DNA from 4 places in the Pseudomonas sp. FP597 genome. Region 4 is predicted to be linked to each of the others. Evidence: predicted binding sites of a transcription regulator. Region 4 holds the regulator's gene; each other region holds the start of a gene.

Region 1 (5,574 bases), 2.6 Mb from region 4:
GCTTGCGTCTGGAGCAGACCATTGCGGTCGGCGACGGAGCGAATGACTTGCCGATGCTGGCGATTGCCGGGTTGGGCGTGGCGTTTCGCGCCAAGCCACTGGTCAAGCAATCGGCGAAGCAGGCGATTTCAACCCTGGGGCTGGATGGCGTGCTTTACCTGCTGGGCTTTCGCGACCGCGACGGTCAGTTGTAACTGAAGAAATGCAGTAAAAAAATGTGGGAGCAAGCCTCCTCCCACATTTGATCCTTGCAGTTTTCAGATCAGGCTTTAGGCAACGCGATACCCTGGCCCATCTGCACAGGCGAACCGGCCACCAGTTCTTCGGCCCACTTCACCTGATCCGGCCCGAACAGCACGATTGCGGTCGAACCCAGCTTGAAGCGTCCCAACTCTGCACCCTTTTCCAGATGAATCGGCGCACGCGCGGCTTCGTCGTAACGGAAGGTTTTCAGCTCGCGTTTCGGCGGCGTGACCAGGCCAGCCCACACGGTTTCAATCGACGCCACAATCATCGCACCCACCAGCACCACGGCCATTGGGCCGCGTTCGGTGTCGAACAGGCAGACAACACGCTCATTGCGCGCAAACAGTTCCGGTACGTTTTCGGCGGTGGTCTGGTTGACCGAGAAAATCCGTCCTGGCACGTAGACCATTTCGCGCAAGGTGCCGGCCAATGGCATGTGCACGCGGTGATAGTCCTTCGGTGACAGGTAGATGGTGGCAAAATCGCCGCCCATGAACGGTGCCGCCACGGCCGCATCGCCACCCAGCAATTCCAGCACGCTGAAACTGTGGCCCTTGGCCTGGAACACACGCCCGTGCTCAATCGGACCCAGCTGGCTGACCGCGCCATCGGCAGGGCTCAGCACCGCGCCTGGGGTTTGATCCAGCGGGCGCGCGCCGTCCTTGAGGGCGCGGGTGAAGAAGGCGTTGAAGTGCTCGTACGCGGTCACGTCTTCCACCAGGGCCTGGGACATGTCCACTTGATAGCGCTTGGCGAACCAGGTGGTGAACGCGTTCTTGAACCAGCGTACGCGGCACTCGGCAATGCAGCCGGCCAGGCGCGACAGCAAATGGTGCGGCAGCAAGTACTGGCTGAGGATAAACAACTGCTTTTTCATAACTGTCCTTAAACCTTAAATCTCAACGGGGGTATCGGGGTGGTTGCCCCATTCGCCCCAGGAACCGGCATAACCTTTGACTCGCGGATAACCGAGCGCCTTGGCCACTAGGTAGGTGAAGCCAGAGCGGTGGTGAGTCTGGCAGTGGGTGATGATTTCTTTGTCGCGGGTCAGCCCGAGGTTTTCGAGGATCTGCGGCATGTCGCGACGGATGCGCAGGCTGCGCGCCTTGTCCATGCCGGCGGTCCATTCGAAGTTCACGGCGCCGGGGATGTGCCCGCCCTTGGCGGCAAGCACCTTCTCACCGGAGTATTCCAGCGGGCCGCGTGCGTCCCAGATGCCCAGGTCGGCGGCGCCGAGACGGCTTTGCAGGTATTCGCGGGTGGCGGTGGGGCCGTCGTGCAGCGTGAGGCTGACCGGGCCGCCGTGCGCGGCCGGTACGTCGGTCGACACGGGATGCTCAGCGTCCAGCCAGGCCAGCAGGCCACCGTCGAGGTAGTGGTATTTCTGGTGACCGATCACGTCGAGCATCCAGATAAAACGCCCGGCCCAGCCGCCGCCTTCGTCGTCGTAGACCACGTACGTGGCGTCGGGTGTGTGGCCCAGTTCGCCGAAGAGTTTTTCCAGGTCGGCCTTGTGGGGCAGCAGGCCGGGTGCCGGCGGCTGGCCCAGCTGGGTGCGTTTGGGGTCAACGAAATGCGCGCCGGGGATATGTCCTTCGGCGTAGCGGGCGGCGCTGGTGAGGTCCACCAGAATCAGGTGTTCGGCATCAAGGCGACCGATCAGGTCGCTGGATTCGATCACCAGCGGCAAGCCAGAGAAGTCAGGCATGTGAGGTCTCCTGGGCACAAATGTTGGCGATAAAGGAGGGCGATTGTAGCGCAAGCATCAGACGCTGCGGTTGGTAAAGCAGTGCAGGGCTTTTTCGATGCATTGGGCGGTTTTGCCGAAGGCCTGCACGGTGGTTTCCGAGAACGGTCCGCCGCCCTGGTCGGCCACCATCAGCATGACTACCTTGCCGTTGCAGCTCAGCGAGCGCAGCAGCAGGTGTTCACCGTTGAACAGGCGACGCAGGATCGGCGGCAGTAAGGCCGAGAACTGGGCATGGTTATCCGGGGTGAGGCGTACCTGGGCGGACTTTTCCAGCAGCCGCTGCAACAGCGTGCTGTTGACCGCGTCCAGGCTCAGGTTGGCGGCGTCCTTCGGCAGGCCGTCGACCTGATGCACACGCAAGGTGCTCTGGGCGCGGTCGGTCATCAGCAGCATGACCCGCTGCATGCCGCTGGCCACCAGGGCTTCCTTGGCGCAAGTAGTCAGGTGCATGGCGTTGGCAAAGCGGCTTGGCTCTACCAGCAGTTCGGTGCAGCGCTTGCGCCAGATCGCCAGTGCCTCGGCGGTAGGTGGTGCTGCCGGCAGCAGGCCGCGATGAATCTTCTGTACATGCCATGGCCAGATCAACGACAGCGCCGGGTGCCAGAGGTCGGGCATCAGGGTGGTGCGGGCGCTGGTCACGGCTTGTTGATGGGAATGTTGCTGCACCTCGGCCAAGGGCTGTTGCAGGTACAAAGCGGTCAGGTACTGCCAGCGCTGGGTGTGCGGGCAGGTCCAGGATTCCTGGGCGGACATCGCCAGGCCGTTGGCCAGCAGCACGGTATTGGCCGGCTGGTTCAGCCAGCGGCGCAGGTTGGGTTCGGCGTCGAGCAGTTGCTGGTGGCGCAGGGCGTCGTCCTCGCGGGCGATATGCAGCGCCTTGACCAACAAACGCTGTTCGCTCTGCATCAGCGTATAGCCTTGCGAGACCCAGATCGGCAGGTGCCAGGCGTCGCTCATGCCCAGGCACAGGTCCAGCAGACGCACGCCGAACAGCTCCTGCTCGACCTTGCGTGCCGACTCGCCCTTGTGGATGACGCGCAGCTCCCATTCTTCCAGCAACTTGGGATAAGCCACGGCCATCGGCCACAGCGGCGACAGAAACAGCAGGCTGCCCCAATGAATGTCCTGCCAGAGTCGCGCCAGGCGGTTGCCGAACAAACCATTGGCTTGCTGTGACGCGTGTTGGCTCACCAGCAATAACTGGCGCAGCGCCACGGGAATCTCATGGGCCGGCACCGAGGGCAGGCGCGCCAACAGTTCTTCGGCGCGCTTGAGGCCCAGGCGGTTGAGCGCCACTTCGAGGTTTTCAGCCGGTTCCGCCAGGCTGCCATGGGTGTGGCTGTTGGCCTCGCGCATCACACTGAGCACCAAGGCCGGGCTGTTTTGCATCAGTTCGGCAATATCTCGCAACGAACTACGGCTGTCGCGGATTGCCTTGCACACGCGGTCGTGGCTGGCCTGGGGAACAGGCAGCAACACCTCGTCCAGGCGCTTGATCCAAGCGGCGAGAGAGAAAGGTCTTACAGGTGGGACTGTCGTTTCATTTGCCATGATTGGGGCGCGATCATCACTTGCGGTCAACACGCCCGGAGCGGGCCGAACTGGCTTTTCGCCTTAACGGCCTATAGTCTGGCGCAGTTTTGCCGATAAGTAGAACAAGAGTTTTTCAGTTCCCCCAAATATGTCCATGAACCCGACGGCGCAAGTACTCATCTCCTATGGCTAAAATTATCGGCATCATCGTCGTCTTCGCGAGCGTGCTCGGCGGGTACGTCCTGTCCCACGGTAAAATTGCGGCACTGATCCAACCTTTTGAGGTGATGATTATTGGTGGTGCGGCGTTGGGTGCTTTCCTGCAGGCCAACCCCGGCTACATGACCATGCACGTGATCAAAAAATCGCTGAGCATGTTCGGCTCGCGCTTCACCCACACCTTCTACCTGGAAGTGCTGGGCCTGGTGTACGAGATCCTCAACAAGAGCCGCCGCGAAGGCATGATGGCCATTGAGGCCGACATCGAAGACGCTGCGGCCAGCCCGATTTTCGCCAAGTACCCGGCGGTGCTCAAAGACGAGCGCATGACCGCTTATATCTGTGATTACCTGCGCATCATGTCGTCCGGCAACATGGCTCCCCATGAGCTTGAAGGCCTGTTCGACATGGAGCTGTTCAGTCTTAAAGAGGAACTGGAGCATCCGTCCCACGCCGTGACCGGCGTCGCTGACGGCATGCCCGGTTTCGGTATCGTTGCGGCGGTACTCGGTATCGTGGTGACCATGGCTTCCCTGGGCGAGGGTGACCAGGCGGCCATCGGCATGCACGTCGGTGCGGCCCTGGTGGGGACCTTCTTCGGTATTCTCGCGGCCTACGGCTTCTTCGGCCCGCTGGCGACCTCCCTGGCCCACGACGCCAAGGAAGAAATCAATCTGTACGAGTCGATCAAGGCCAGCCTGGTGGCATCCGCTTCCGGCATGCCGCCGTCGCTGGCGGTGGAGTTCGGTCGCAAGGTCCTGTACCCGAAGCATCGCCCAAGCTTCGCCGAGCTGGAACAAGCGGTTCGCGGTCGCTAAGCCATGGAAAACAACCAGCCGATAATCATCAAGCGCGTCAAGCGCTTCGCTGCGGGGCACCACGGTGGCGCCTGGAAGATCGCCTTCGCCGACTTTGCCACGGCGATGATGGCGTTCTTCCTGGTGCTGTGGCTGATGTCTACGGCCACGCCTGAACAGAAGATCGCCATTGCCGGCTACTTCAAAGACCCGATTGGCTTTTCGGAAAGCGGCACGCCCTTTGTGATCGACCTGGGCGGCTCGCCTGAATTGGCGCCTGAGCGCACCATCAACCCCGAGGTCAAGACCGAAGCGCCCCAGGAAAAAATCCCGATCGAACGCGATACCGTCGAGACCATGGCCGAGCAGGTCGAGCAGGAGCGCCTTGAGCTGCTGCTGCAAGAGTTGCAGAACAAGGTCGAAGAAAATCCGCAGATGATGAAGTTCAAGGATCAGATTTCGTTCGAAATCACTCCGGAAGGCTTGCGCATCCAGATCACCGACGCCGCCAACCGGCCGATGTTCGACTCTGGCAGCGCCCGCTTGAAACCGTACTTCGAAGACATCCTGCTGGCCATGGCCGACACCATCAAGACGGTGCCGAACAAGATCAGCATCAGCGGCCACACCGACGCCAAGCCGTATGCAGGCCAGGGCGACTTCGGCAATTGGGAGCTTTCGGCCAACCGCGCCAACGCTGCGCGCCGTGCACTGGTGGCCGGTAGCTACCCGGACCCGCAGGTCGCTCGCGTGGTGGGTTTTGCCTCCTCGCAGCTGTTCGATCACAAGGATCCGTTCAACCCGGCCAACCGGCGCATCGACATTGTCGTGCTGACCAAAAAGGCCCAGCGCGCGATTGAAGGCGATCAGCCGCCGCCACCGCAGCCAACCCCAGGTGCCGGTGCGCCAGGCGAAGTGCCTGCCGACCCGAACGCGATCCCGCCGGGGCAGGAGCCGTTGCCGGCCCACGAGCTGCGGCAGAAGCTGAACCTGTTTGATGATGGTGGGGTGAAAGACCCTACGGTGCCT
Region 2 (5,574 bases), 140 kb from region 4:
ATACAAGTGCTTCTCCAGGAGCCGCAATCCGGGCTGGTGCTTTTTATTTTTATAAGGCGGCCGTTTGGATGGGTGTTTTGGTTATTTGTCAATGTTCATTGGGTCTTATGCCGGGGCTAGAGGGTTTTTTATTAGGCGTGATGGTTTTGATGCTGACCGGTAGGAAGCGTTTATAGATTAGTTGTCATACAAGTTGAGCGCTTTACTAAATCCCCAGCGATGTCACCGATCAGAGTGTTAAGCTCCCTCCAGCCCAGCCCCGTGGACTTGTCGCAATGCCCAATGAAAGCCCGTCGCCCATGCGTAAGCGTTCCAGCAACCTGGCCCAAGGCGTGGTCGACGACCTGACCCAGCGCATCCTGCTCGGGCAGTTGAAACCCGGTGAAAAATTGCCGTCCGAATCCACCATCGTGCTTGAACACGGCGTCAGCCGGACGGTGGTGCGCGAGGCGCTGTCCAAGTTACAGGCCTCGGGGTTGGTGGAGACGCGTCACGGCATCGGCACCTTCGTGCTGGAACCGCGCGCCCAACAAGGTTTGCGCCTGCATGTGGACACGGTCGCCAGTGTGCGCAACATGCTCGAGTTGCGCCTGGGCCTGGAGGTACAAGCGGTGGCACTGGCCGCGCTGCGCCGCAGCGATACGCAGCTGGCCCACATGCGCCAGGCGCTGGATGATTACCAGTCTTCCCTGGCCAACAACGACAGTTGCGTGGACGAGGACAAGCGCTTTCACCAGTTGATCGCCGAGGCCACCGGCAATACGTTTTTCAGCGAAATCATGCAGCACCTGGGCAATGCGATGATTCCGCGTACCCAGGTCAAGGGCGCCGAACGCGGCGGTGCGGACTTTGCCAAGCTTGGGCAATTGGCGAACCTGGAGCATGAGGCCATTTACAATGCGATCAAACGCCAGGACCCGGACGCCGCGCGGGCGGCAATGGTGCTGCACCTGACCAACAGCCGGGATCGGTTTTCCGGCGAATGACAAGGACCCGAGGTTGAACGAACACACATTGTCCCAGCGTCTGGAGCGCGTGGCGGCGTATGTCCCGAACGGCGCGCGCCTGGCCGACATCGGCTCGGACCACGCCTACCTGCCGGTGGCGTTGTTGCGCCGTGGCGTGATCGAGGCGGCCGTGGCGGGGGAGGTGGCCGCCACGCCGTTCCAGGCGGCCGAGCGTACCGTGCGGGACAACGGCCTGGAACCGCAGATCACCGTGCGCCTGGCGGATGGCTTGTCAGCCATCGGCGCCGACGACCGCATCAGCGTCGTCAGCCTGTGCGGCATGGGCGGCGAGACGATCCGCGACATTCTCGAAGCTGGCAAGTCCTACCTGCGCGGCGATGAACGACTGATCCTGCAACCCAATGGTGGCGAGCAACCGCTGCGCGCGTGGTTGATGCGCAACGGCTACCGTATCGTCAGTGAAGACCTGCTGCACGAACAGCGTTTTTACTACGAAATCATCGTTGCCGAGCGCTCGGAGCCGGCCGTGTATAGCGCTGAAGAATTGTATTTCGGCCCGCTGCAATTGCAGGCGCGCACACCGGTCTTCCTGGCCAAGTGGCAGCGCGCGTTGCGCCTCAAGCGCAAGACCCTGGCCGGCTTTGAACAGGCGCGGCAGACGGTACCCGAGGCGAAGCTGCAAGAGATTGCCCGGCAGATTCGGTGGATCACTCAATTGCTGGCTTGATCGCTACATGCACGCCAAATAGGGCGTTGCAACCGGCCTTGCGAATCACAGGTCCAGCCCTTCAAGTTTGATCGGTTCGCGGCCGATAACGTGTCTGTGACTGAAGGTGTTCAGGGAGGCACCTCGGGCAGCGTCTCCGTCGGTTACAGCGGCTTTGTCGACGCTGAGTGCTTTTGCCCCGTTTTCGTGCGCGCCACCGGCTCCATAAGCACACCGAGCGCCCTGTTTCGGGGCTCCGTGCCGGCGGCCCGTATCTTGCTAGTGCCAAGCTAATCAATGACATGGCATTTTGCCGTTAGTCATTTCAAGGCTTGGCCCGCCATTTAATTGTGTGGGTTGTTTTTGGGAGTGGTCGGACATGCACAGCTTGTTATCACCCGGTATCCGCCTGCTCGGACGTTTCGGATTCGCACGTAAATTCCAGATTCTGTTTTTCCTGTTCATGCTGCCCCTGGCCGGTAGCCTGTGGATGATCGGGCAGGACTATCGCGACAAATTAAGCGTGATTTCCAACGAGCAGTCCGGCGTTCGCCAACTGTTGGCCCTGGACACGCTGGACGGGCAACTGACCGCGCAGCGCAACCTGGCCGCGCGCTGGAAGGCTGCGGACATCCTGCACGCCCCGACGCCGGCGGCGAAGGCAGCCATGGACAAGGTCGATGCCAATTTCCCGCTGATCCAGCAAAGCCTGCAAGCCTTGGGCGAGGCACTCAAAGCCCAGAACGCCAGCGCCGATATTCTCGCGCGCTTCGATGCGTTGCAGGCCACGGTCAAGGGCATGGACTCCGAGTCTCTGCGTACCGTGGGCTGGTGGCCGGACGGTTACGACCGTTTCACCTCGGCCCTGAGCGCCATGCAGACCCTGCGCGAGCAGATCACCCTGGACGCCGGCCTGATTCTCGATCCCTGGCTGGAAACCTACATGCTGATGCAGATGGGCACGCAACAGACGCCGGACCTGATCGAGCGCATCGGCCGCATGGCGAGTGTCGGGCAGTCATCCATTGCGTCCGGGCAGTTCACCCTGCAAAGCCGCTTGCAGATGCGCGACCTGCGCAGCCGCATTGGCGACGCGCGCGATCAGTTGGCCAAGGCTGCGACGGCGCTCAAAGCCAAGCAGTTCGACGGCATGCAACCCTGGACCGCGCAGTACGACAACAGCCTGCAGCTGTTGGATAACGAACTCAAAGTGCTCGATGACGGCGTGTTCGGCGGCAGTATCAAGCTTGACACCGCCAGCTTCGAGCGCAGTGTCGACGCCACGCTCGCCTCGCTCGGCGCGCTGCGCGTGCAGTCGCTCACCTCCCTGGACGCGCGCTTGAGCTACTACCACAACCACGCCAACCAGCGCTTCATTCCCCTGGCGCTGACGTTCAGCCTGCTGGCCTTGGCCGCGCTGTACCTGTTCATGTGCCTGCAAGCCTCCATCCGCCGCAGTGCCAGTGGCATCACCACCCTGGCCGAATCCCTGCGCGACGGGAACCTGTGTGTGGAGGTGGAGGTGCAGGGGCGCGACGAACTGGCCGTCATCAGCACGGCATTGAACGTGGCGGTGGTGCAACTGCGCACCAGCCTGCTCGGGGTCAATCACGAGACTCAGCAGCTCGGCTCTGCCGTGCTCACGCTCAATTCGCAATCGGGCAGCACCCTCACCGAAGTCGAAGACCAGCAACATCAGATCAGCCAGATCGCCGCCGCCGCCACGCAGTTGGCCGCCACGTCCATGGGCGTCGCCAGAAACTGCGAGCAGGCCTCGGGCAGCGCCCAGCAAACCCGGCGCATCGCCGAAGACAGCAGCCGCGACAGCCAGCGCACCACGGCGAGCATCCAGCAGCTTAACCAACGCCTCACCGACACCGCCGAGGCGTTGCAGCAAGTAAGTCAGCAGGGGCAGCAGATTCAGTCGGTGGTCGACACCATTCGCGGCATTGCCGAACAAACCAACCTGCTGGCGCTCAATGCGGCGATCGAGGCGGCGCGTGCCGGTGAGCAGGGCAGGGGCTTTGCGGTGGTGGCCGATGAAGTGCGCAGCCTGTCACAACGCACCCAGGCTTCCACGGCGCAGATCGCCGGCACCGTGGACAGCCTGCGTGCGACTGTCAGCCAGGCGGTCACCCTCATGGGCGCCGCGTGCGAACAAGCACTCACCGATGCTGAATCCGTCACCGGCCTGGGCGCGCGGTTGGGCGAGATTGCCGGCGCGGTGCAGAACGTCACCGACACCCTGGCGCAAATTGCCACGGCGGTGGAGGAGCAAGCGGCGACGGCGGACGAAGTGAGCGGCAATATCCAGCAGGTCGACCAGGCGGCAGGGCGCTTGCTGGACGGCGCGCGGGCAGTCAATCGCGCGGCGGACACCCTGAGCAAGGGCAGCCAGGCGTTGAGCGACAACACCGCGCGGTTTCGTTTGGGCTGAAGGTCAAAATCGCCCGAAGAGCGAAAGGTCCATGGCGAATTTGCTGTTGTGGTGAGCGGGGCAAGCCCGGCTCACACATTTTTGAGCTGCATCGTTCGCGAATGGTACTGAGGGTTACTTCGCCTGGGTACGCAACACCTCAATCCACAACGCCCCCTTGCCCGACGCGGCTTGCGCCACCCGTTTCAGCGCCCCGTTGGCGCTGACCGCATAGGCACCGACCGTGTCGCTTTTTTCACCCGTCACCAACAACCACTGCCCGTTGGGCGAAAACGCGATATTGCGTGGCTGTTTCTCGGCCACCGGGTAATTGTCGAGAAAGCGCAGGCCGCCTGTGGCCGTATCCACCGCAAACGCCGACACCGAACTGCTGGTGCGTTCACTCATCAGCAGCAGCTTGCCATCCGGCGACAGGCGCAGGTCGGCGGCCCAGATCCGTGGCGTCGGGTCGTCCTTCAAATCATTGTTACGCGCGTCGCGCACTTCGCCGTGGGCCAGGTTCAAGCGCGCGGGGATGCCGTTGGCCACGCCGATCTGGGTCAGCGCGCCGGTGCTGTCGTCGATGGCGAACGCGGTCACGGTGCCGCTCATTTCGCCGACTACATACAGGTATTTGCCATCGGCCGAAAACGCCAGGTGCCGAGGGCCGGTATTGGCCGGCACGCTCACGAAGCCCGTGCCGATCGGCGTGAGTGCGCCGGTGTTGGCGTCGAAGCGGTATTGCAGCACATGGTCGGTGCCCAGGTTGCCCGCGTAGGCAAAGCGATTACTCGGGTCGGTACGCAGCGAGTGCGCGTGCAGGCCGGTCTTGTAGGTGAGGATTGGTTCGGCCTTGTCGACCGGCTGCACGCTGAGCAGGTCGGCACCGTAGGACGCCGCGAGCAGATAACGCCCGGCACGGTCGGTGGCCAGGTAAGCCATGCTGTCGGCCAATGGTGCCTTGGACGTTGGCGTCAAATGCCCGCTGGCCGGGTCAATGCTGAACGCCTGCACCTGAAACGGCTTGACCCGTAACGCGGCAAACAGGGTCTTGCCGTCCGGGCTCAGCGCCATGGGGTTGACCTGATCACCCGCCGTTACCTGCTCGACCAGGCTCAGCGCACCGTTGCTTTCGTCGAGGCGGTACTGGGAAATCAAACCATCGCCGGGGCTGGAGATGTAGGCAAAGGTGGCGGCACTGGCATGTGCGCCGAGGCCGCAGGCAATGGCGGCGGCCAGGATGAGGGGCTTATTCATGAGCGAACCTTTATTGTTTTGATTGTGGTCAGTCATCGTATGACTATGCGTGGATCTCGGCAATGGCTGTTTGGTCGGCTCACTTACTTCTTCATCTTGGTGCCTCACACGGGCATGATGCGGGCCATGAACGACGATCCCAACGCACGCTACTGGCGCTTCTATACACCTGATCCCGGCATTGGCCCGCGCGAACAGGCGCCGATACTCGCCCAGGAACTGGCCTG
Region 3 (5,574 bases), 1.0 Mb from region 4:
GATGACAGCGACAACCAAAGCCGCTATATCGAAGCGGCCGTGCACGGCGTGTTGGTCGGCTGCCTGTATTTGCCCAACGGCAACCCGCAACCTGGGCCGAAATTCGACTACAAGCTGGCCTGGTTCGAGCGGTTGATCGACTACGCCGGCGCGCTGCAGGCCAGTGAGCATCCCGTGCTCCTGGCGGGGGATTTCAATGTGGTGCCTACTGACCTGGACATCTATAACCCGCGCTCCTGGCTCAAGGATGCCCTGCTGCAACCCGAGAGCCGCGCCTGTTATCAGCGGCTGCTGGCCCAGGGCTGGACCGATGCGCTGCGGCATCTGTATCCGGATGAGCGCGTGTATACGTTCTGGGACTATTTTCGTCAGCACTGGCAGAAAAACTCTGGCCTGCGCATCGACCACCTGTTGCTCAACCCGGCACTCACGCCTTATTTGAAAGATGCCGGTGTGGACGCCTGGGTGCGTAACGAACCGCATGCCAGTGATCATGCGCCGACCTGGATTCAACTGGCTACGCGTAAAAAACGTTAAGGCCAGGACTGTCAGGCGTGTGAAGGCGCGACCAGCAACTGCTCCACTGCCGCGAACGCTTGGCTGCGGCGCGCTGCCCAATCTCCGCGAATCACCACCACCGGCTGGTGATGCTGCTGCATCCAGTCCAGGCTGCCCTGGAAAAACGCGCGACGGTCTGCCAGCTCCGGCTGACAGCGTTGACCGTCGGCGGTCCATTCGACGTCTTCGGGCGAGAGCAGCAGGTGCAGGTCGTAGTGGCGCGCCAGCAGCTCATCGTCCAGCCATGCCGGGTAGTCGCCGAACAGGGTCTGGCTCCAGAGTTTGTTGGTGAGCAGGTGGGTGTCGAGGATCAGCAGCCTGGGTTGCGTTGCACGCGCGGCGTCTTCCCAGGCCAGTTGGCCGAGGGCGATGTCAGGAATGTCCGCCAGGCAGGTGTCGCGCTGATGATGGTCGATGAAATAACGCACGTATTCGCCGACCATCAAGCCACCGAAGTGCGCGTGCAACTCAGCGGCGAGCCAGCTTTTGCCGCTGGATTCGGGGCCCGCCAGTACCACCACCTTCATGTGCGCAACGCCGGGTCGGCGCGCCATTCGCGCCAGCCTTGCACGGCGATCACGGTGAACAGTGCATAAAGCGCGGCGATGAGGTAGAGGCCCTTATAGAGGAACAGCCCGACAAAGATCACGTCCACCGCAATCCACAGCGGCCAGCACTGCAGGCGCTTCTGCGCCATCCACATTTGCGCCACCAGGCTGAAACCGGTGAGCGCGGCGTCGAGCCACGGTTGTGCAGCGTCGGTCCAGTGGGCCATGGCCGCGCCGAGCAACAAGCTGCCCACGGCGCCGACGGCCAGGCTGACCATGATCGCGGGCCAACCCAGGCGCGTGACCTGGCGCTCTTGCCTGACCTCGCCGGCGCGGGTCCACTGCCACCAGCCGTAGACTTGCAAGGCGGCATAGACCACCTGCAGGAGCACGTTGGAATAGAGTTTCACGTCGTAGAACACCCAGGTGTACAGCAGCACCATCACCAGGCCGATGGGCCAGCACCAGGGGTTTTGCTTGACCGTCAGCCAGACAGCGATCACCCCCAGGGCGGCGGCGAACAGTTCAAGCCCGGACATGGTGGATCCTTGGGAGAGTGGGAGAGGGCGGTGATTGTAACCAGAGGTCAGCAATCTTCAAAACGCTGGAGGGCAAATGTGGAAGGGGCAGTGCGATGATTCGACTTGCGCCCGAAGCTTTGCGTAGCTGCCGAGCCTCGCCAAGGCTCGGCAGCTACGGATTACCTATATCGGGGGCAAGCCCCTCCCACATGTGGAGCCGCATCAGACCTTGAATTGGCGCAGCAACCCGTCGAGCTGTTCACTCAAGCCGCGCAGCTGCGCACTGGCCAGGCTCGACTGTTCCGCCGCTATCGCCGTGCTGTGGGACAACCCCGCCGCCTCGGTAACGTTCTGATTGATATCTTCCACCACATGGGCTTGCTGCAGGGTGGCGCTGGCAATCGACGCGTTCAGGCCGTTGAGGTTGCGCAGGGCCTGGCCGATGGCCGTCAGGCTCGCACCCGCCTGGCCGGCTTGTTCGATGGTCAGCTGCGAAGCGCTGTGGCTGTCGCTGATCACCTTGACCGCCGCTTCCGAGTGGCCCTGCAGGCGCTCGATCATCAGCTGGATTTCGGCGGTGGATTTTTGCGTGCGCTGGGCCAGCAGCCGCACTTCGTCGGCGACCACGGCAAACCCGCGACCTTGCTCGCCGGCACGCGCGGCTTCGATCGCGGCGTTGAGCGCCAACAGGTTGGTCTGGTCGGCGATGGAGCGGATCACTTCCAGCACGCCTCCGATCTGCGTGCTTTCGCTGGACAGGGTGCGGATCACTTCCACGGCCTGGCTGATGGTGTTGGACAACTGGTCGATCTGCTGCAGGCTGCCGTCGATATTGACCTGGCCCTGCTGGGCCTGTGCTTCGGCTTCGCGCATTTCGCTGGCGGCGTGCTCGGCGTTCTTGGCCACGTCCTGCACGCCGTAGGTGACTTCGTTGATCGCGGTGGCCACCAACTCCATCTGCTGCGACTGTTGCTGGCTGCGCTCATGGGCCTGGCTGGCGTTGTTGCCCAGCTCCGTGGAGGACTCGCCCAGGGCGTTGGCGCAGGCCTGCAACTGGCCGACCACCTGGCGCAGCTTGGCCGTGAAGCTGTTGAAGTGCTGGGACAACTGGGTCACTTCGTCGCGTCCGTGGGTGTCGAGACTGCGGGTCAGGTCGCTTTCGCCGCTGGCGATATTGCCCATGGCATTCACCGCCGCCTGCAGCGGTTGCACGATGCTGCGGGCAATCAGGGCCACCAGCAAACCCATCACCAGCGCAATGCCCAGCAGGATGAACGACGCTTTCCATACCTGGGCGCTGAACTCGGCCTGTACATCGTCGACGTACACGCCAGAGCCGATGATCCAGCCCCAGGGTTCAAACAGTTGGATATACGAGGTCTTGGCCACTGGTGCTTCGGCACCCGGCTTGGGCCAACGGTAGTTGACGACGCCGGCGCCCTTGGCCTTGGCCAGGCTGGCGAACTCGTTGAAGATCGCAAACCCGTCCGGATCGCGGATCGCCGAAAGGTTCTGGCCATCGAGCTTGGGATTGGTCGGGTGCATGATCATCACGGGCGTGAGGTCGTTGATCCAGAAATAATCGTCATGGTCGTACCGCAGCCCGCGCACCGCGCTCAGGGCTTGTTTTTGCGCGGCGTCGCGGGTCATCACGCCGGTGGTTTCGAGGCTGTGATAAAACGTCAGGATGCCGCTGGCGGTCTGCACCACGTGTTGGGTCTGTTGTCTTTTGGCCTGGTAAAGGTCGTCATGAATCTGCTTGAGCATCAGCAGACCCAGGGCCATCAGCATGAGCACGGCGACTATCAGGATCAGCCAAAGGCGGCGGCTGATCGACATATTGCGCAAACTGTTCATCGTCCTGTCACTCCGGGCTTTTTATAATTGTGGGCGTCGCATCGACTTTTACGCCTTGTCTGATAGGCTTTCGGCCTGAAATCGTAAAACCTGAGTACTGCCTGATTTTTCACGAAATTTTGCAGGCCGGCGTTGATCATCATCAACGCCGGGCCATAAAACGCACGCGTCGTCAGTGAACCAATTAAAAGATCAACAAGGCATGCCACTGGGCATGACCTTTGGGGGAAGCATGGATTTTTGGACCGCCATTCAGGCATTGATTCTTGGGGTAGTCGAGGGGCTTACGGAGTTCCTGCCGATTTCCAGCACCGGGCACCAGATCATCGTTGCCGATTTGCTCGACTTCGGCGGCGAGCGCGCGATGGCGTTCAACATCATCATCCAGCTCGGCGCCATCCTGGCGGTGGTCTGGGAGTTCCGGCGCAAGATCCTGGACGTGGTCACCGGCTTGCCGACCCAGCGCAACGCCCAGCGTTTCACGGTCAACCTGTTGATCGCGTTCCTGCCGGCGGTGGCGCTGGGGGTGATATTCGCCGACCTGATTCACCATTACCTGTTCAACCCGATCACCGTGGCCACGGCGCTGGTGGTGGGCGGCATCGTCATGTTGTGGGCCGAGCGCCGCGCGCATGAAGTGCACGCCGAGACTGTTGACGACATCACCTGGAAAGACGCTCTGAAGATCGGCTTCGCCCAATGCCTGGCGATGATTCCGGGCACTTCGCGCTCCGGTTCCACCATCATCGGCGGCCTGTTGTTCGGCCTGTCGCGCAAGGCCGCCACCGAGTTCTCGTTCTTCCTGGCCATGCCGACCATGGTCGGCGCCGCGGTGTATTCGGGCTACAAGTACCGCGACCTGTTCCAGCCGGCCGATCTACCGGTGTTCGCCATCGGTTTTATCACCTCGTTCATCTTCGCGATGATCGCGGTCAAGGGCCTGCTCAAGTTCATCGCCAGCCACAGCTATGCGGCGTTTGCCTGGTACCGCATCGGGTTCGGCCTGTTGATCCTGGCGACCTGGCAGTTCGGCTGGATCGACTGGTCGGCCGCCAAGGCATGAATATCCAGCACCCGCGCTTGAAAGCGGTGATTTTTGCGTTGTTATGCGCGGCGCCGCTGTTGGGGTCGGTATTGGTGTGGCGGCGCGGCGAAACGGTGATTCCGCTGGCGGCCTATGGCGTGGTCAGTGTCATTGCATTCCTGCTGTACTGGAGCGACAAGCGCAAAGCCCAGACCGAGCGTTGGCGTACCCCGGAAAACATCCTCCACGCCGTGGAACTGGCGGGCGGTTGGCCGGGGGCGTTGATTGCCCAGCAGGTGTTTCGTCACAAGACGCGCAAGGTCTCTTACCAGGTGCTGTTCTGGGTGATTGTGTTGCTGCACCAGGTGTTCTGGCTGGACCAGTTGTTTCTGGGCGGCACCTTGTTGTCAGTCCTCTAGCCGCAAGCCGATCTGCGTGCGCTTGGGCAGTTTGCTCACCACCAGTTGGTGGGAGCGCCGCAGCAGGTCGCGCAACTCCTCGGCGCCCAGCGGGTAGGGCGTGTTCATGATGATCCACTGCGCACGCGCCAGGTACGGCGCGGGGTGGATGCCGGGGCGGTCCACGTGGCCCAGGAAAAGGTCCTTGTCGACCTTGAACGCCAACGAGTCGCCGCGCAGGCCCTGCAGGGCGAACATCTTGTTGCCGGCGATCGAAAACACCCGCACGCCACCCCATTTGTAGTCTTCCCGCGCGCCGGGCAGGCTCAGGCAGAACGTGGCGACTTGTTCTTCGGTCATTTTCATAGCAGGCGGTCTCCGCAGCTTTTAAAGCCTTCTTCCAGGTAATCGATCCAGGCGCGAATGGCCGGCAGCACGCCACGTCGATGCGGGTACACCGCCTGCAGCCAGCCGCCCGGCAGTGACCATTGCGGCAGCAGTTGCACCAGACGGCCACTGGCCAGTTCTTCTTCGCAATACATCATCGGCAGCACGGTGAAGCCCAGGCCCATGATGGCGCAGGCCTTGCGCACATTGAAGTCATCAACCCCCAGACGTGCTTCCATCACCAGGTCCTGGGGGTTGCCCTGGGGATCGAGAATGCGTTG
Region 4 (5,574 bases):
GACTTTCTTGATCGGCTGCATCCGCGTTTTCATCACCGCGGTTTGCAGGTCGGCGGTGACCACATCGAGGTTCGACACCGCCTTTTGCATGGCCTCATCGCCACTGCTCAGGCCCAGGCGCACCAGGCGGTTACGCACCAGCACCAGTTCGCCGACCATGTTCATGATGTCGTCCAGGCGCGCGGTATCGACGCGCACGGTGGTTTCGGCTTCACTGGCGGGTTTGTCCGCAGGCGGTGCCGCGGCGGCGGCACGTGCTGGGGCTGGGGCCGGCGTTGGGGCCGCTGCCGGAGCAGGAGCCGGTTTGGCGGCTGGAGCGGCGGCTTTGGCCGGCGCGGCGGCTTTGGCGACAACCGGTGCGGGCGCAGCGACGGCTGCCGTCGAGACGGCTTCGCTGAACTTGCCCTTGCCGTGCAAATCGTCGAGCAGGGCTTCGAATTCGTGATCGGTGATCAAGCCATCAGCGGCGGGCGCAGCGCTGGCTGCAGGCGCGGCGGCGGTGGCGGTGGCAGCGACTGCCGGCAAGGCGTCGGCGGCAAACGTGCCTTTGCCATGCAGTTGGTCGAGCAACGCTTCGAATTCGTCGTCGGTGATGTCGGTGCTGACAGGCGCGGCCGGTGCAGCCGGTGCAGAAGCGGCAGGCGCGACCGCATCGGCAGCGAACTGGCCCTTGCCATGCAACTGGTCGAGCAGCGACTCGAATTCCGCGTCGGTAATGTCTTCGCTGGTCGGCGCCGCTGCCGGGGCCACAGTGGCCGGCGCTTCGGCTTCGGCCTTGACGGCACTGAGCGAGTCGAGCAGCTGTTCGAACTCAGTGTCCGTCACATCGGGCTCAGGCTCCGGTTCAGGCTCCGCTTCGACCACCGGCGCCGCCGAGGTGTCCGCAGGCTCCGCATAGCGCGCCAGGGCGGCCAACAGTTCCGGCGTGGCTGCGGTGATCGGGGCACGTTCACGCACTTGGCTGAACATGCCGTTGACCGCATCCAGTGCTTCGAGAATCACGTCCATCAACTCCGAATCAACGTGACGCTCACCCTTGCGCAGGATGTCGAAAACGTTCTCGGCGATGTGGCAGCACTCCACCAGCTCATGGAGCTGGAGGAAGCCGGCGCCCCCTTTTACAGTGTGAAAACCGCGAAAAATTGCATTGAGCAGGTTCGCATCATCTGGGCGGCTTTCCAGCTCGACCAGTTGTTCGGACAGTTGCTCTAAAATTTCGCCGGCCTCTACAAGGAAATCCTGAAGGATCTCTTCATCGGCGCCGAAGCTCATGTGGGTGCTCCTTAGAAGCCTAAACTGGATAACAGGTCATCTACGTCATCCTGACCTGACACAACGTCTTCACGTTTATCGGCATGAATCTGCGGACCTTCACCCTTGGCGAGATGTTTTTGTGGATCTTTTTCCGAGAGGATCGCTTCGCGGTCATGTTCGATACCGGCAAAACGATCGACCTGGCCTGCCATAAGCACCAATTTGAGCAAGTTACTTTCCACTTCGGTGACCAATTGGGTCACGCGCTTGATCACCTGACCAGTGAGGTCCTGGTAATCCTGGGCCAGCAGAATGTCGTTGAGGTTGCTGGAAACCGTACGGTTTTCCTGCTCGCTGCGTGACAGGAACCCTTCGACCCGGCGGGCCAGTTCACGGAACTCTTCAGCGCCCACTTCGCGGCGCATGAAGCGGCCCCAGTCAACGCTCAGGGCCTGGGCTTCGGTGGCCATGCCGGTCACCAGCGGCGTGGCGTTTTCCACCAGGTCCATGGTGCGGTTGGCCGCCGCTTCAGTCAGCCTGACCACATAGGACAGACGCTCGGTGGCGTCGGTGATCTGTGAGATTTCTTCGGCCTGGGGCATGTGCGGGTCAATCTGGAAATTGACGATCGCGCTGTGCAGCTCGCGTGTGAGCTTGCCCACTTCCTGGTACAGGCCTCGGTCACGGGTCTGATTGAGCTCATGGATCAACTGCACCGCGTCACCGAACTGGCCTTTTTCAAGGCATTCGACCAACTGGTGAGCATGTTTTTTCAGGGTGGACTCAAAGTCTCCCTGTGACGTTTCGTTATGCTCCATAGCTCCCCCGCGATGGCATTAGCCGTGGATGCGTTCGAAGATTTTTTCGATCTTCTCTTTCAAGGCCTGTGCAGTGAATGGCTTGACCACGTAACCGTTGACCCCGGCCTGGGCGGCCTCGATGATCTGCTCACGCTTGGCTTCGGCGGTCACCATCAACACGGGAAGGCTGCGCAGTTTTTCGTCGGCGCGCACGTGGCGCAGCAGGTCGATACCGGTCATGCCCGGCATGTTCCAGTCGGTTACCAGAAAGTCGATGCTCCCGCTGTTGAGGATCGGAATCGCCGTCAGGCCGTCATCCGCCTCGACCGTGTTGGTGAACCCAAGGTCACGCAACAGGTTTTTTATGATCCGCCGCATCGTTGAGAAGTCATCAACGATGAGGATTTTCATGTTCTTGTCCAATTCGACCTCCAAGCAGTCTTAAACGCGCCCAGCACCTGGACGCGCCATTTCAATCAACAGGCATTACACAAATAGGACTGCCGGGGCCACCACGGGCCGAACCACGAAAATCAAACGCCCTCGCGGTATCGCTTTGCAGTGTCCCCACACTGCCTGTCAGCGCGCTCGCCACTCTCCCAAACGCCCCCGCAAACGGGCGGCGCATTGGCTGTGCAACTGGCTGACCCGCGATTCGCTGACACCCAGGACCTCACCGATTTCCTTGAGGTTCAGCTCTTCGTCGTAGTACAGCGCCAACACCAATCGCTCACGTTCCGGCAAATTGGCGATGGCGTCCGCCAACGCACCCTGGAAGCGTTGATCTTCCAGGTCGCGCGACGGCTCCATGTGTGCGCTCGCGCCGTCCTCGTGCAGCCCTTCGTGTTCGCCGTCCTGCAACAGGTCGTCGAAACTGAACAGGCGGCTGCCCAAGGTATCGTTCAAAATCCCGTAATAATCGTCGAGACTCAATTGGAGTTCGGCCGCAACTTCGTGATCTTTAGCGTCGCGACCGGTTTTTGCTTCAATTGCCCGAATTGCGTCACTGACCATGCGCGTATTGCGGTGAACCGAACGTGGCGCCCAATCCCCCTTGCGCACTTCATCGAGCATCGCGCCACGAATGCGGATACCCGCATACGTCTCGAAACTGGCGCCTTTGCTGGCATCGTATTTGGTCGACACTTCGAGCAGGCCGATCATGCCGGCCTGGATCAGGTCTTCGACCTGGACGCTGGCGGGCAGGCGTCCCAGCAGGTGATAGGCAATGCGTTTGACCAGCGGCGCATAGCGCTCGATCAACTCACCCTGGCTGTCACGGGCGGACTTCTTATAAGCGTTATAGCCGTTCGCTGTCATAGCACAGGTCCTGCGCTCGTCTGATGCACCAATCGTTCGACGAAAAACTCCAGATGCCCCCGAGGGTTGGCAGGCAAGGGCCAGGTATCGACCTTCTGGGCAATCGCCTTGAACGCCAAGGCGCACTTGGAACGAGGGAACGCTTCGTAGACTGCACGCTGCTTTTGCACAGCCTTGCGCACGCACTCGTCGTAGGGAACTGCACCAACGTATTGTAAGGCGACATCGAGAAAACGATCCGTGACCTTGGTCAACTTGGCGAACAGGTTGCGTCCTTCCTGCGGGCTCTGGGCCATGTTGGCCAGCACGCGGAAGCGGTTCATGCCGTAGTCACGGTTAAGCAGTTTGATCAGGGCGTAGGCGTCGGTGATCGAGGTGGGTTCATCGCAGACCACCAGCAGTACTTCCTGCGCCGCGCGCACGAAGCTGACCACGGACTCGCCGATCCCGGCGGCGGTGTCGATCACCAGCACGTCGAGGTTGTCGCCAATATCACTGAAGGCCTGGATCAGGCCGGCATGCTGTGCCGGGCTCAGGTGCACCATGCTCTGGGTGCCCGACGCGGCCGGCACGATGCGGATCCCGCCAGGGCCCTGCAGCAGCACATCGCGCAGCTCACAGCGCCCCTCGATCACATCGGCCAGGGTGTGTTTGGGCGTCAGCCCCAGCAGAACGTCGACGTTCGCCAGTCCCAGGTCAGCATCCAGCAGCATGACGCGACGGCCAAGCTCTGCAAGCGCCAGGGACAAATTCACTGACACGTTAGTTTTTCCGACGCCACCTTTGCCGCCGGTCACCGCGATCACCTGTACGGGATGCATGCTGCCCATTTTATTTCTTTACCTTGTCTTGCTTAGACGCAGGCTACATGGCTTGGCCGCGTGAATCGCTTGCAGACCATCGATGTAGATACATTTCACGGTGCTCATCGACTTCAACCGACCCGTTTTGCCGGGTGGTGGTAGAGATCGGCGAACATGTCGGCCATCGCTTCCTCGCTAGGCTCGTCTTGCATTTGTACGCTCACGGCACGGCTGACCAACTGATGACGGCGCGGCAGATGCAAATCATCCGGGATCCGCGGCCCATCGGTCAGGTAGGCAACCGGTAATTCATGGCTGATCGCCAGGCTCAACACTTCGCCCAGGCTGGCGGTTTCATCCAGTTTAGTCAGGATGCAGCCGGCCAGGCCGCAACGTTTGTAGCTGTGATACGCAGCGGTCAGAACCTGTTTCTGGCTGGTGGTTGCAAGCACCAGGTAATTTTTCGACTTGATGCCACGTCCAGCCAGGCTTTCCAGCTGCAGGCGCAACGCCGGGTCGCTGGCTTGCAGGCCGGCGGTGTCGATCAGCACCACGCGTTTGCGCAGCAGCGGATCGAGGGCATTGGCCAGGGATTGGCCCGGATCGACGTGGGTCACCGGCACGTTGAGGATACGGCCCAGGGTCTTGAGTTGCTCCTGGGCACCGATACGATAGCTGTCCATGCTCACCAGCGCGATGTTATGGGCGCCGTATTTGAGCACATAACGGGCGGCGAGCTTGGCCAGGGTGGTGGTCTTGCCCATGCCGGCCGGGCCGACCATGGCAATCACACCGCCCTCTTCCAGCGGCTCGATTTCCGGAGTGGCGATCATCCGCGCCAAGTGGGCCAGCAACATGCGCCAGGCCTGGCGGGGTTCTTCGATTTCGGTGGTCAGTGCCAGCAGGTCGCGGGACAGCGGGCCAGACAGGCCGATGCGTTGCAGGCGACGCCAGAGGTTGGCCTGTTGCGGCTTGCTGCCTTGCAACTGTGTCCAGGCCAGCGACCCCAGCTGGACTTCCAGCAGTTCGCGCAGGCCGTTGAGTTCAAAGCGCATCGAGTCGAACGCGCGCTGGTCGACGCCGGCGGCCGGGGCTGGCGCGGCAGGACGCGGTGGCTCGATGAAAGTCGGCTCGACCAGCGGCTCGGAGGCGGTCAACGGCAGCCCGGCGAACAATTGGCGATTGGTGGTGGCATCGCTGTCGCCACGCATGCTCAGCTCGGCCTGGGCCGAGACGATGCGCGAGGCGGTCTTGCGCAGCTCGTCTTCAAGCTCCATGTTCGGCACGCGCGGGGCCAGGGCCTGAGGGGTGTAATCCAGGGCAGCCGTCAGCTCGACACCGCCGGCAATGCGACGGTTACCGATAATCGCGGCGTCGGCGCCCAGCTCATCACGGAC

What was found. Region 4 encodes FliA, which starts transcription of late flagellar genes. Its sites were predicted from a motif close to CTAAAGTTTNNNNNNNNNNNGCCGNTAA; they were not measured.
Region 1: motA (flagellar motor stator protein MotA) is a predicted target of FliA. The motif match lies at 3,619-3,646, and genes of this name have one in related genera.
Region 2: PSH66_RS20230 (methyl-accepting chemotaxis protein) is a predicted target of FliA. The motif match lies at 1,757-1,784, and genes of this name have one in related genera.
Region 3: PSH66_RS16380 (methyl-accepting chemotaxis protein) is a predicted target of FliA. The motif match lies at 3,552-3,579, and genes of this name have one in related genera.

Annotation. Positions count from the first base shown of each region.
Region 1 is NZ_CP117432.1:617,559-623,132, forward strand. It holds gene serB (phosphoserine phosphatase SerB) at 1-194, shown strand, start outside; gene asd (archaetidylserine decarboxylase) at 263-1,123, opposite strand; gene PSH66_RS02705 (rhodanese-like domain-containing protein) at 1,139-1,954, opposite strand; gene PSH66_RS02710 (HDOD domain-containing protein) at 2,012-3,547, opposite strand; gene motA (flagellar motor stator protein MotA) at 3,715-4,566, shown strand; gene motB (flagellar motor protein MotB) at 4,570-5,574, shown strand, end outside.
Region 2 is NZ_CP117432.1:4,441,622-4,447,195, reverse strand. It holds gene PSH66_RS20240 (FadR/GntR family transcriptional regulator) at 276-986, shown strand; gene PSH66_RS20235 (tRNA (adenine(22)-N(1))-methyltransferase TrmK) at 1,000-1,695, shown strand; gene PSH66_RS20230 (methyl-accepting chemotaxis protein) at 2,054-4,111, shown strand; gene PSH66_RS20225 (lactonase family protein) at 4,226-5,347, opposite strand; gene PSH66_RS20220 (hypothetical protein) at 5,474-5,574, shown strand, end outside.
Region 3 is NZ_CP117432.1:3,577,230-3,582,803, reverse strand. It holds gene xth (exodeoxyribonuclease III) at 1-537, shown strand, start outside; gene PSH66_RS16390 (AAA family ATPase) at 549-1,085, opposite strand; gene pnuC (nicotinamide riboside transporter PnuC) at 1,082-1,645, opposite strand; gene PSH66_RS16380 (methyl-accepting chemotaxis protein) at 1,850-3,484, opposite strand; gene PSH66_RS16375 (undecaprenyl-diphosphate phosphatase) at 3,717-4,547, shown strand; gene PSH66_RS16370 (DUF1294 domain-containing protein) at 4,544-4,927, shown strand; gene PSH66_RS16365 (MmcQ/YjbR family DNA-binding protein) at 4,916-5,272, opposite strand; gene PSH66_RS16360 (LysR substrate-binding domain-containing protein) at 5,269-5,574, opposite strand, start outside.
Region 4 is NZ_CP117432.1:4,584,885-4,590,458, forward strand. It holds gene PSH66_RS20850 (chemotaxis protein CheA) at 1-1,272, opposite strand, end outside; gene PSH66_RS20855 (protein phosphatase CheZ) at 1,284-2,072, opposite strand; gene PSH66_RS20860 (chemotaxis response regulator CheY) at 2,091-2,465, opposite strand; gene fliA (RNA polymerase sigma factor FliA) at 2,634-3,374, opposite strand; gene fleN (flagellar synthesis regulator FleN) at 3,371-4,204, opposite strand; gene flhF (flagellar biosynthesis protein FlhF) at 4,309-5,574, opposite strand, start outside.